Regions from separate parts of the Lelliottia jeotgali genome, predicted to be linked through region 1. Evidence: predicted binding sites of a transcription regulator. Region 1 holds the regulator's gene; each other region holds the start of a gene.

The links. The regulator Fur, encoded in region 1, represses iron uptake genes when iron is present. The targets are predictions, from matches to a motif close to ATAATAATGAGAACNACTATCAA.
Region 2: sufA (Fe-S cluster assembly scaffold SufA) is a predicted target of Fur. The motif match lies at 1,080-1,102, and genes of this name have one in related genera.
Region 3: JBO43_RS03100 (TonB-dependent siderophore receptor) is a predicted target of Fur. The motif match lies at 1,071-1,093, and genes of this name have one in related genera.
Region 4: gpmA (2,3-diphosphoglycerate-dependent phosphoglycerate mutase) is a predicted target of Fur. The motif match lies at 739-761, and genes of this name have one in related genera.

Annotation. Positions count from the first base shown of each region.
Region 1 is NZ_JAENMQ010000004.1:3,789-5,991, reverse strand. Features, by position in the region: gene chiP (chitoporin ChiP) at 1-280, shown strand, start outside; gene chiQ (ChiQ/YbfN family lipoprotein) at 326-655, shown strand; gene fur (ferric iron uptake transcriptional regulator) at 762-1,208, opposite strand; gene fldA (flavodoxin FldA) at 1,504-2,034, opposite strand; gene ybfE (LexA regulated protein) at 2,192-2,203, opposite strand, start outside.
Region 2 is NZ_JAENMQ010000003.1:20,083-22,285, forward strand. Features, by position in the region: gene sufB (Fe-S cluster assembly protein SufB) at 1-662, opposite strand, end outside; gene sufA (Fe-S cluster assembly scaffold SufA) at 671-1,039, opposite strand; gene JBO43_RS08895 (ElaB/YgaM/YqjD family protein) at 1,387-1,659, shown strand; gene JBO43_RS08900 (MerR family transcriptional regulator) at 1,708-2,203, opposite strand, start outside.
Region 3 is NZ_JAENMQ010000001.1:639,888-642,090, reverse strand. Features, by position in the region: gene ycgR (flagellar brake protein YcgR) at 1-537, opposite strand, end outside; gene JBO43_RS03105 (GlsB/YeaQ/YmgE family stress response membrane protein) at 746-1,000, shown strand; gene JBO43_RS03100 (TonB-dependent siderophore receptor) at 1,113-2,203, shown strand, end outside.
Region 4 is NZ_JAENMQ010000010.1:58,936-61,138, reverse strand. Features, by position in the region: gene galM (galactose-1-epimerase) at 1-505, shown strand, start outside; gene gpmA (2,3-diphosphoglycerate-dependent phosphoglycerate mutase) at 783-1,535, shown strand; gene aroG (3-deoxy-7-phosphoheptulonate synthase AroG) at 1,598-2,203, opposite strand, start outside.

The sequences.
Region 1 (2,203 bases):
GGGTGCTTCCTACGCTTACGCATGGGATGCGAAGCCGGGTGACATGGCGACGCCAGACGCTTACTACGATCCTAACTATCGTCTGAAAGAGTCTTCTTACAGTCTCGATGCGATGTACACCCTGCAGGACGGTCGCGCTAAAGGCACTATGTTCAAACTGCACTTCACGCAGTATGACAACCATTCCGACATTCCAAGCTATGCAGGCGGTTACGGCAACATCTTCCAGGATGAGCGTGACGTGAAATTCATGGTTATCGCGCCATTTACCATCTTCTGATGAACTGTCCGGCGGGACATTCCCGCCGGAATGGAGACCGACATGTTGAAGAAATTAGTCATTGTCGCAGTACTGGCATCAGGACTGGCTGCGTGCGCTCAGCCTCAGGCCCCGAAAGAAGATTCTCGTCTCAAAGAGGCTTACAGCACCTGTATCAATACCGCTGAAGGCTCGCCGGAAAAAATCCAGGCCTGTCAGAGCGTGTTGACGGTACTGAAGAAAGAAAAGGCACATGAGCAGTTCGCCACGCAGGAAAACGTCCGCGTGATGGATTACCAGGCCTGTATCCAGGCGCGTAAGACGGGTAATGGCGAAGCGGTGAAAGCCGATTGCGGTCAGCTCTGGCAGGAGATTCGCAACAATAACGCGCAGTAATTCGCGTTGATTAACGCCCGGCAGCGAAAGCTCGCCGGGCGTTTTTGCATTTATTTCAGGCAAAAAAAAGCCAACCGTCAGGTTGGCTCAGAGTATGAAAACACGATTATTTTGTATCGTGAGCGTGCTCGTTTTCGCGGCAATCGCCTTCAGCACAGTGACCATACAGATACAGGCTATGGTTGGTCAGACGGATGCCATGACGAGTGGCGATTTCACGCTGACGTGCTTCGATAGAGTCATCGCTAAACTCAATCACCTTGCCGCAGTCGAGGCAAATCAGGTGATCGTGGTGATGCTGCTGCGTCAGTTCGAAAACGGATTTACCGCCTTCAAAATTGTGGCGGGTGACAATTCCGGCGTCATCAAACTGGTTCAGAACGCGGTATACGGTCGCCAGTCCAATCTCTTCGCCCATGTCGATCAGACGTTTGTATAAGTCTTCCGCACTGACGTGATGGTTGTCCGGTCCTTGCAGAACTTCCAGGATTTTTAAACGAGGAAGCGTCACTTTCAGGCCAGCCTTCTTTAATGCGGTATTGTTGTCAGTCATGCGGAATCTGTCCTGTTGCTAAACGGTTCACTTCTTTAGAGGAAATGAAAGAAAATGCAGTTGGGATAATGCGTCTCATTATAGAACTGCCATGCCTAAATGAAAACTGCAAGTCTCAAGCAAAGTATGCTTATAAAAACGTGGTATCACCAACAAACTTGTTCGATGGCATCCACTGTAACCCTGGGACATTGTACAGGTATGAACACAAAAGTTAAAAATTTGTAGCAATTATTTTGATTGGAATTATCTATCAATGAGGCATGGCGTAAATCGCCATGCCTCACAGATTTGATCAGGCGTTCAGAATATCGTCGAGGTGCAGTTCTTCGCGGATCTGTTTTACCCACTTGTCGACGCGCTCTGCGGTCAATTCTGGCTGACGGTCTTCGTCAATCGCCAGTCCGACAAAGTGATCGTCGTCCGCCAGGCCTTTAGAGGCTTCGAAATGATAGCCCGCCGTTGGCCAGTGGCCGACGATCGCGGCACCGCGTGGTTCAATGATGTCGCGAATAGTCCCCAGCGCATCACAGAAGTATTCCGCGTAGTCTTCCTGGTCGCCGCAGCCAAACAGGGCCACGAGCTTGCCGTTGAAATCGACTTCTTCCAGCGTCGGGAAGAAATCATCCCAGTCACACTGCGCTTCGCCGTAGTACCAGGTCGGAATGCCGAGCAGCAGAATATCGTAGCCTTCGAGATCTTCCTTGCTGCTCTTAGCAATGTCATGCACGTCGGCAACGTCTTTACCAAGCTGTTTTTGAATGTTTTTTGCGATGTTTTCGGTATTACCGGTATCGCTGCCGAAAAAAATGCCGATGATTGCCATGAGTGAAATAACCTCTTGAAACTTAATGGTATGGTGGCGCAATTTGTCCACGGATAAGGGCAATCATAGCAGAACAGGGAAGTCTGCGGAAACAGCTATCACGCGGGACTGCACTCTGTGCTACATGAAAAGGACTATTGGGTGGATTTTCGGACGATCACCTGGTGCT
Region 2 (2,203 bases), on a different contig from region 1:
AGCTCCATCGGACAACGCACGCCTTTGGGCACGTAGATGAAGGTCCCGTCGGAGGCGACCGCCGCGTTCAGCGCCGCAAAGAAGTTGTCGTTGCTTGGGACCACGGTACCGATGTATTTCTTCACCAGTTCCGGGTGATCGTGAATGGCTTCGCCAAAGGAGCAGAAAATGATCCCCTGTTCGGCCAGCTTGCCACGATAAGTCGTCGCGACAGAAACGGAGTCAAAAATGGCGTCCACAGCCACTTCACGCCCTTCTCGCACCGGCACGCCGAGCTGCTCAAAGGCCTCTTCGACCTCTTTGCTCAGGAAGGTGTTAGCCCCAGTTTGCTGCACCGCGCCAGGTTGGGAGGCGCAAGTATCGTCACAGCTGCCGCAGGATGGCGCGGAGTAGTAGCTGTAATCCTGATAGTTAAGCTTATCGTAATGGGCTTTCAGCCAGTGCGGTTCTTCCATCTCCAGCCACGCGCGAAACGCGCTCAGGCGGAACTCGAGCATCCACTCCGGCTCGTTACGTTTGGCCGAAATCGCGCGTACCACATCTTCGTTGATGCCCTTCGCCAGTTCGTCCGTTTGCAGCTGGGTGAAGAAGCCCTCTTTATAGTTGAGGTGCCCGCCACTCCAGGTATTCACATCGTCAGTTGCTTCAGTATTACGAGACATAGTACCGCCTATACCCCAAAGCTTTCGCCGCAGCCGCATTCATTCTGCGCTTTTGGGTTATTGAATTTGAATAACTGGTTTAAGCCTTCGCGCACGTAATCGACTTCAGTGCCATCGATAAACGGCATCGCCTGCAGCGCAACGAACAGCTTAGCGCCGTCGGTTTCGAAGACCAGATCGTCTTTTTCGGGCACGCTGACCGTATCCAGTACATAGCCGAATCCGGCACAGCCAGTCTGTTTAACACCTAAACGCAAACCCACAATGTCCGGTTTTTTCGCTATCAGCTCGTGAATATGCGCCGCTGCCGTTGGCGTCAGCGTCAAACCACGCCAGGCGAAATCAGCGGGATTAAAGGTTTCTGAATGCAATTCCATAGGTCCACCTCATCTATTAAGCCACCAGGGGCATTACACCATGTTAGTGATAACGATTATCACTTCAACCCCCTGATAGCAGGGGCTTTCACCTAAATCGCCCTTTTTGGCTACTTTTATTAAGCATAGACCCTACTACGCAGGCCATTAGGCTATGTCAAAATTGTTTAATTAATTGATGTCTAAAGCATTTATCCAGCATATTTCGCATTTTTTGCGCAAGGGGAAAATATGCATCGGGAATACCTATTTATTTAATCGGTTGGAAATTTCCAGGAAAACACCGAATCGTCAGCGCTCAGGCGTACAGCGACTAGACTTTATGGGGACACCAAAAGGAGATAACCATGTCATCACAAGACCTTCAAAACGAAGCCGATCGCCTGGCGAAAAAAGCCCTGAATAAAGCTGATGAAGTTGCGGGTGAAGCGCAATACCAGTTTGGCGATGTGGTCGATTCGCCGAAGCATCAGTTGAAAGGTGCGGCACGTAAATACGCAGCGCAGGCATCCGATGTTGCGTCAGAAGTTTCGGACAGAGTCCGCGATAACCCGTTGACCGGGCTGATGGCAGCGGGTGCGATTGGATTGATTATTGGTTTACTGGTAGGCCGAAAATAAGTCAATTAAGTCAGGCCCGAAAGGGCCTTCTCTGCATCAGCGGGACGGTTAGCCTTCGATGAAAGAGACGGAGAAACCTTGTTCTCGCCAGTGGTCTAACTGTTCCTGCTGACGTCTTGACGGCGCAAGGCCGGTCCAGACAAAGAGTTTTTGACCGGGGAACAGCTCCGGTTTTGGCGAGTCAATCGGCTCCGCCATCACATCAATATGCCATCCCTGCTGCGACAAACGCCCTGCTTCGAGCCACAAACGTGTGCGATCATCCGTATCCCAGCCGATCAGCAATGCTTCTTTGCCCGGCTTTTTGCGCGCGTCGGCCAGAAGCATGGCGATGAAATCAATCAGCACGCCGTCCAACAGGCTGGACATATGGCGGGCGGTATTGTGATCCAGGCTTAAACGCTGACGAACAGGAATGAAAATGTGGTCGATGATGGCGTCAATGGCGTGGTCGCGGCGGAATTCAGAAATTTTAGCGCGCAGTTTCGCAGGGCTGGCGTAACGCAGGACCGTCATCATCTCTTCCTGGAATGCTATCCAGTTG
Region 3 (2,203 bases), on a different contig from region 1:
CCAGCCGCCCATATCCAGCTCGATTTGCGAAAAACGCATCCCTTCTACCAGTCCGTCCGGTCGTGGTGTGTCCATCAATGCGCCCATCCCGCCTAATGACAGGTCGAACAGGCGAAAGCGAATCTCTTTTTTGTCCGGCATTTTGGCCTTACAAAAATAGGAAGGATGCATCGGCGCGTTAATACGAAAATACTCCCGGCGCTGCACAAACCACAGGCTGTCCGGCAGTGGGGTAATAAAGGCCGGGAGATCGAGATAATCACCTTGTTCCACCAGAGGCAGCACAAATTCAACCTTTGCCCCTTTGGTTTCCGCCATCACAGAGATATTTTTCGCCCGCAGTATTGCCCGGTTTTCGTACTCCTGGCTGCCAAAGTCAATGACCAGGCGTTCTGGAGTAGCCTCAAGGATCTTGCTGATAAACTGATTTGTAGCCCAACTTATGCGCAGAGGGACTTCGCCCTTGTGCAGGTCGCGTAATACACCTAATACAGCCAGCGGATTTTGCTTCAGGAACTGCTCACTGTAATTACTCACGCCGAATGGCTCCTCGATTGTCTGACGGACTGTCCCTGAAGTATCGGCAATGGCGAGCGGAACTTAATACAAACCGGTGATTTTTTTTCAAAAATGAGAGGTAATTAAGTCGGTGAGAAAAAAACGCTTTTAACGCGGTGACCTATACTTAAGTCACTTGCGCGAAACATTTTCAGCGCATGCATTTCATCTGCAAGAGGGCATCGCTATGGGTATCATCGCCTGGATTGTCTTTGGTCTTATCGCCGGCGTTATCGCAAAATTCATTATGCCGGGACGTGATGGTGGCGGCTTTATTCTGACCTGTGTGCTTGGGGTTGTGGGTGCAGTTGTCGGCGGCTGGCTGGCGACCATGTTTGGCGTCGGTGGCAGCGTTAGCGGCTTTAATCTGCACAGTTTCCTGGTAGCTGTGGTGGGCGCGATCGTTGTGCTGGCGATATTCCGCTTACTCAGACGGGCATAAACACCGAAACGGCTCTCATCGCGAGGGCCGTTTTTTTTGCCCTCATATTGCTTTGTTAATCGAAATGAGAATAATTGTCGTTCTTTATATCATCTAATAATAAGACGACACTATGAACACCTCGCGTTTTGCAGTATGTGCTTTGGCAGGAGCCGTTACACTGGCGTTGCAAACCTGTGCGTTTGCGGAAGAGTCAACCCTTGTAGTCACCGGAGCAGAACAGGACAGCCTGCTTCCAGAGTGGACCAACAGCGCCACCAAATCAGCGGTGGCCGAAAGTAAAACCCCGCAGGTCATCAACACCATTTCCGCCACCGAGATCGAACAGCGTCACGCCAGTTCGGTCAATGAAATCCTGCGCTATGCGCCGGGTGTGTCGACGGAAGTGCGCGGCAACACCTCTTATATGAGTGAATATAAAATTCGCGGTTTCACCGTTGAGCAGGAGTATTACAACGGACTGCAACTGCCCTACAACGTCACTGGAAACACCAAAGCGCGCATCGACCCGCTGCTAATTGAGAGCGTCGATATTTTGAAAGGTCCGGCCTCCGTGCTCTACGGCGGCGGCTCGCCGGGCGGGCTGGTGAATATTCAGGGCAAAAAGCCGCAAAAAGCGGCGAAGACGGAAGTGGGTTTCAATACCGGGACGCGTAATCTGAAAGAGGGGACTCTCGACTCTACCGGGCAAATCGCCGACAGCGACTGGAACTACCGCCTGCTGGGTAAAGCGACGGAGGGCGACGACCAGCCGCATACCACGCGCACAGAAAACTATCTGGTGGCCCCGTCCGTCACCTGGCAGCCCGATAATAAAACGCGCCTGACGATTGACGCGCTGGCGCAAAATTCCCCAAGCCTGACGCCATCTAACCCGCTGCCGCTCTCTTATCTGCGTTCCAAATACGCCGATCGACGCGACTACGCGGGCGACGAGTGGAGCGGATTCAAACAGCGTCAGTGGATGCTGGGCTACAGCTTTGAACATCAGTTTGACAGCGGCTGGGGCTTCAATCAAAAAGCGCGTTATTTTGATGTGGACACCCATCAGCGCAGCATCTACTCCACTGGCCCGGGCGCCCAGGTCTATGAACTGAACCGTTTTGCCTACACCACCGATGAAGATCTGCAAAGTGTTAATATCGATAACCAGGTTACCAAAACGCTGGAACTGGGCGACTGGAAACATCATCTGCTGGCCGG
Region 4 (2,203 bases), on a different contig from region 1:
TCTCGACGGTGAGCAGACAGACGTACGCAACCACAAGCTGCAAATCCTTGCCGATGAGTATCTTCCGGTCGATGAGATGGGCATTCCGTTTGAAGGGCTGAAGGCCGTTACGGGTACCAGCTTTGATTTCCGCAGCGCGAAAACCGTCGCCCAAGATTTCCTGAGTGACGATCACCAGCGCAAAGTCAAAGGCTACGACCATGCCTTCCTGCTACAAGCGAAGGGTGATGTGACTCAGCCTGCCGCACAGGTCTGGTCCGCCGATGAAAAGCTGCAAATGAATGTGTATACCACTGCGCCTGCGCTGCAGTTCTATTCCGGGAACTATCTCGGCGGCACGCCTGCTCGTGAGGAAGGTGATTACAGCGACTGGCAGGGAATGGCGCTGGAAAGCGAGTTTCTGCCGGACAGCCCGAACCATACCGAGTGGCCGCAGCCTGACTGCGTGCTCCGTCCGGGCCAGGAGTATGTGAGCGTGACTGAATATCAGTTTATTGCGCGCTGACACAATGTCAGGTGGCGCTTCGCTTACCTGACCTACGGTTTACGCAGGCCGCGTCATCCGGAAAATAACACTACGGCCCTCGTCCTGAGGGCTTTTTTTTTGCCCGTCTTGCTGAAAATAGCGCCGATCGCAGACAAAATCATAACCCTCAATTCACAAGCATCTTACACTGAGACACTATTTTCGCTATGGTTAGGGTTAAGCGTTGCCGCCTGAGCGATCACGGCAATATAATGAGAATTGTTATCATTCTAATGGTTCTTTTGAGGAGAGAGATATGGCTGTAACTAAGCTGGTTCTGGTGCGCCACGGCGAAAGCCAGTGGAATAACGAAAACCGTTTCACCGGTTGGTATGATGTTGATCTGTCTGAGAAAGGCGTCAGCGAAGCAAAAGCTGCAGGTAAACTGCTGAAAGATGAAGGCTTCAGCTTCGATTTTGCTTATACCTCTGTGCTGAAACGTGCCATCCACACTCTGTGGAACGTGCTGGACGAACTGGACCAGGCATGGCTGCCGGTTGAGAAATCCTGGAAACTGAACGAGCGTCACTACGGTGCGCTGCAGGGTCTGAACAAAGCCGAAACCGCTGAGAAGTACGGTGACGAGCAGGTTAAGCAATGGCGTCGTGGTTTTGCAGTGACTCCACCAGAACTGACTAAAGATGATGAGCGTTACCCAGGCCACGATCCGCGTTACGCGAAACTGACCGATGCAGAGCTGCCGCAGACTGAAAGCCTGGCGCTGACCATCGATCGCGTTGTGCCTTACTGGAACGACACCATTCTGCCACGCATCAAAAGCGGTGAGCGCGTGATCGTTGCGGCTCACGGTAACTCCCTGCGTGCGCTGGTGAAATACCTGGATAAAATGGGCGAAGACGAAATCCTCGAACTGAACATCCCAACGGGCGTGCCGCTGGTGTATGAGTTCGATGAAAACTTCAACCCAATCAAACGTTACTACCTGGGCAACGCTGACGAAATCGCAGCGAAAGCGGCGGCAGTAGCTAACCAGGGTAAAGCGAAGTAATTTTTCGCCAGACATAAAAAAAGCGTGGAGCAATCCACGCTTTTTTATTGCCTGCAAAAGGGTTACGCGCGGCGCGCTTTTACCGCATTCGCCAGCTGACGCAGGATCGCGTCGGTATCTTCCCAACCAATGCAGGCATCGGTAACGCTCTTACCGTATACCAGCGGCTCTCCGCTCTCCAGGTTCTGATTGCCTTCCACCAGATGGCTTTCAATCATCACGCCGATCACAGCTTTCTCGCCGTTTACCAGCTGCTGGCACACGTCCGCACCCACTTCCATCTGCTTTTTAAACTGCTTGCTGGAGTTGGCATGGCTGAAATCGATCATCACGTTCGGTGACAGACCGGCTTTTTCGAGGCCCGATTTCACTTCGGCGACGTGTTTTGCGCTGTAGTTTGGTTCTTTACCGCCACGCAGAATGATATGGCAGTCACCGTTCCCGCTGGTATTCACGATAGCCGAGTGGCCCCATTTGGTCACAGACAGGAAGCAGTGCGGCGCACCAGCGGCATTGATTGCATCAATGGCCACTTTCATGGTCCCGTCGGTGCCGTTTTTGAACCCGACCGGGCAAGACAGGCCGGATGCCAGCTCGCGGTGAACCTGAGATTCCGTGGTACGCGCACCAATCGCGCCCCAGCTCATCAAATCAGCCAGGTATTGCGG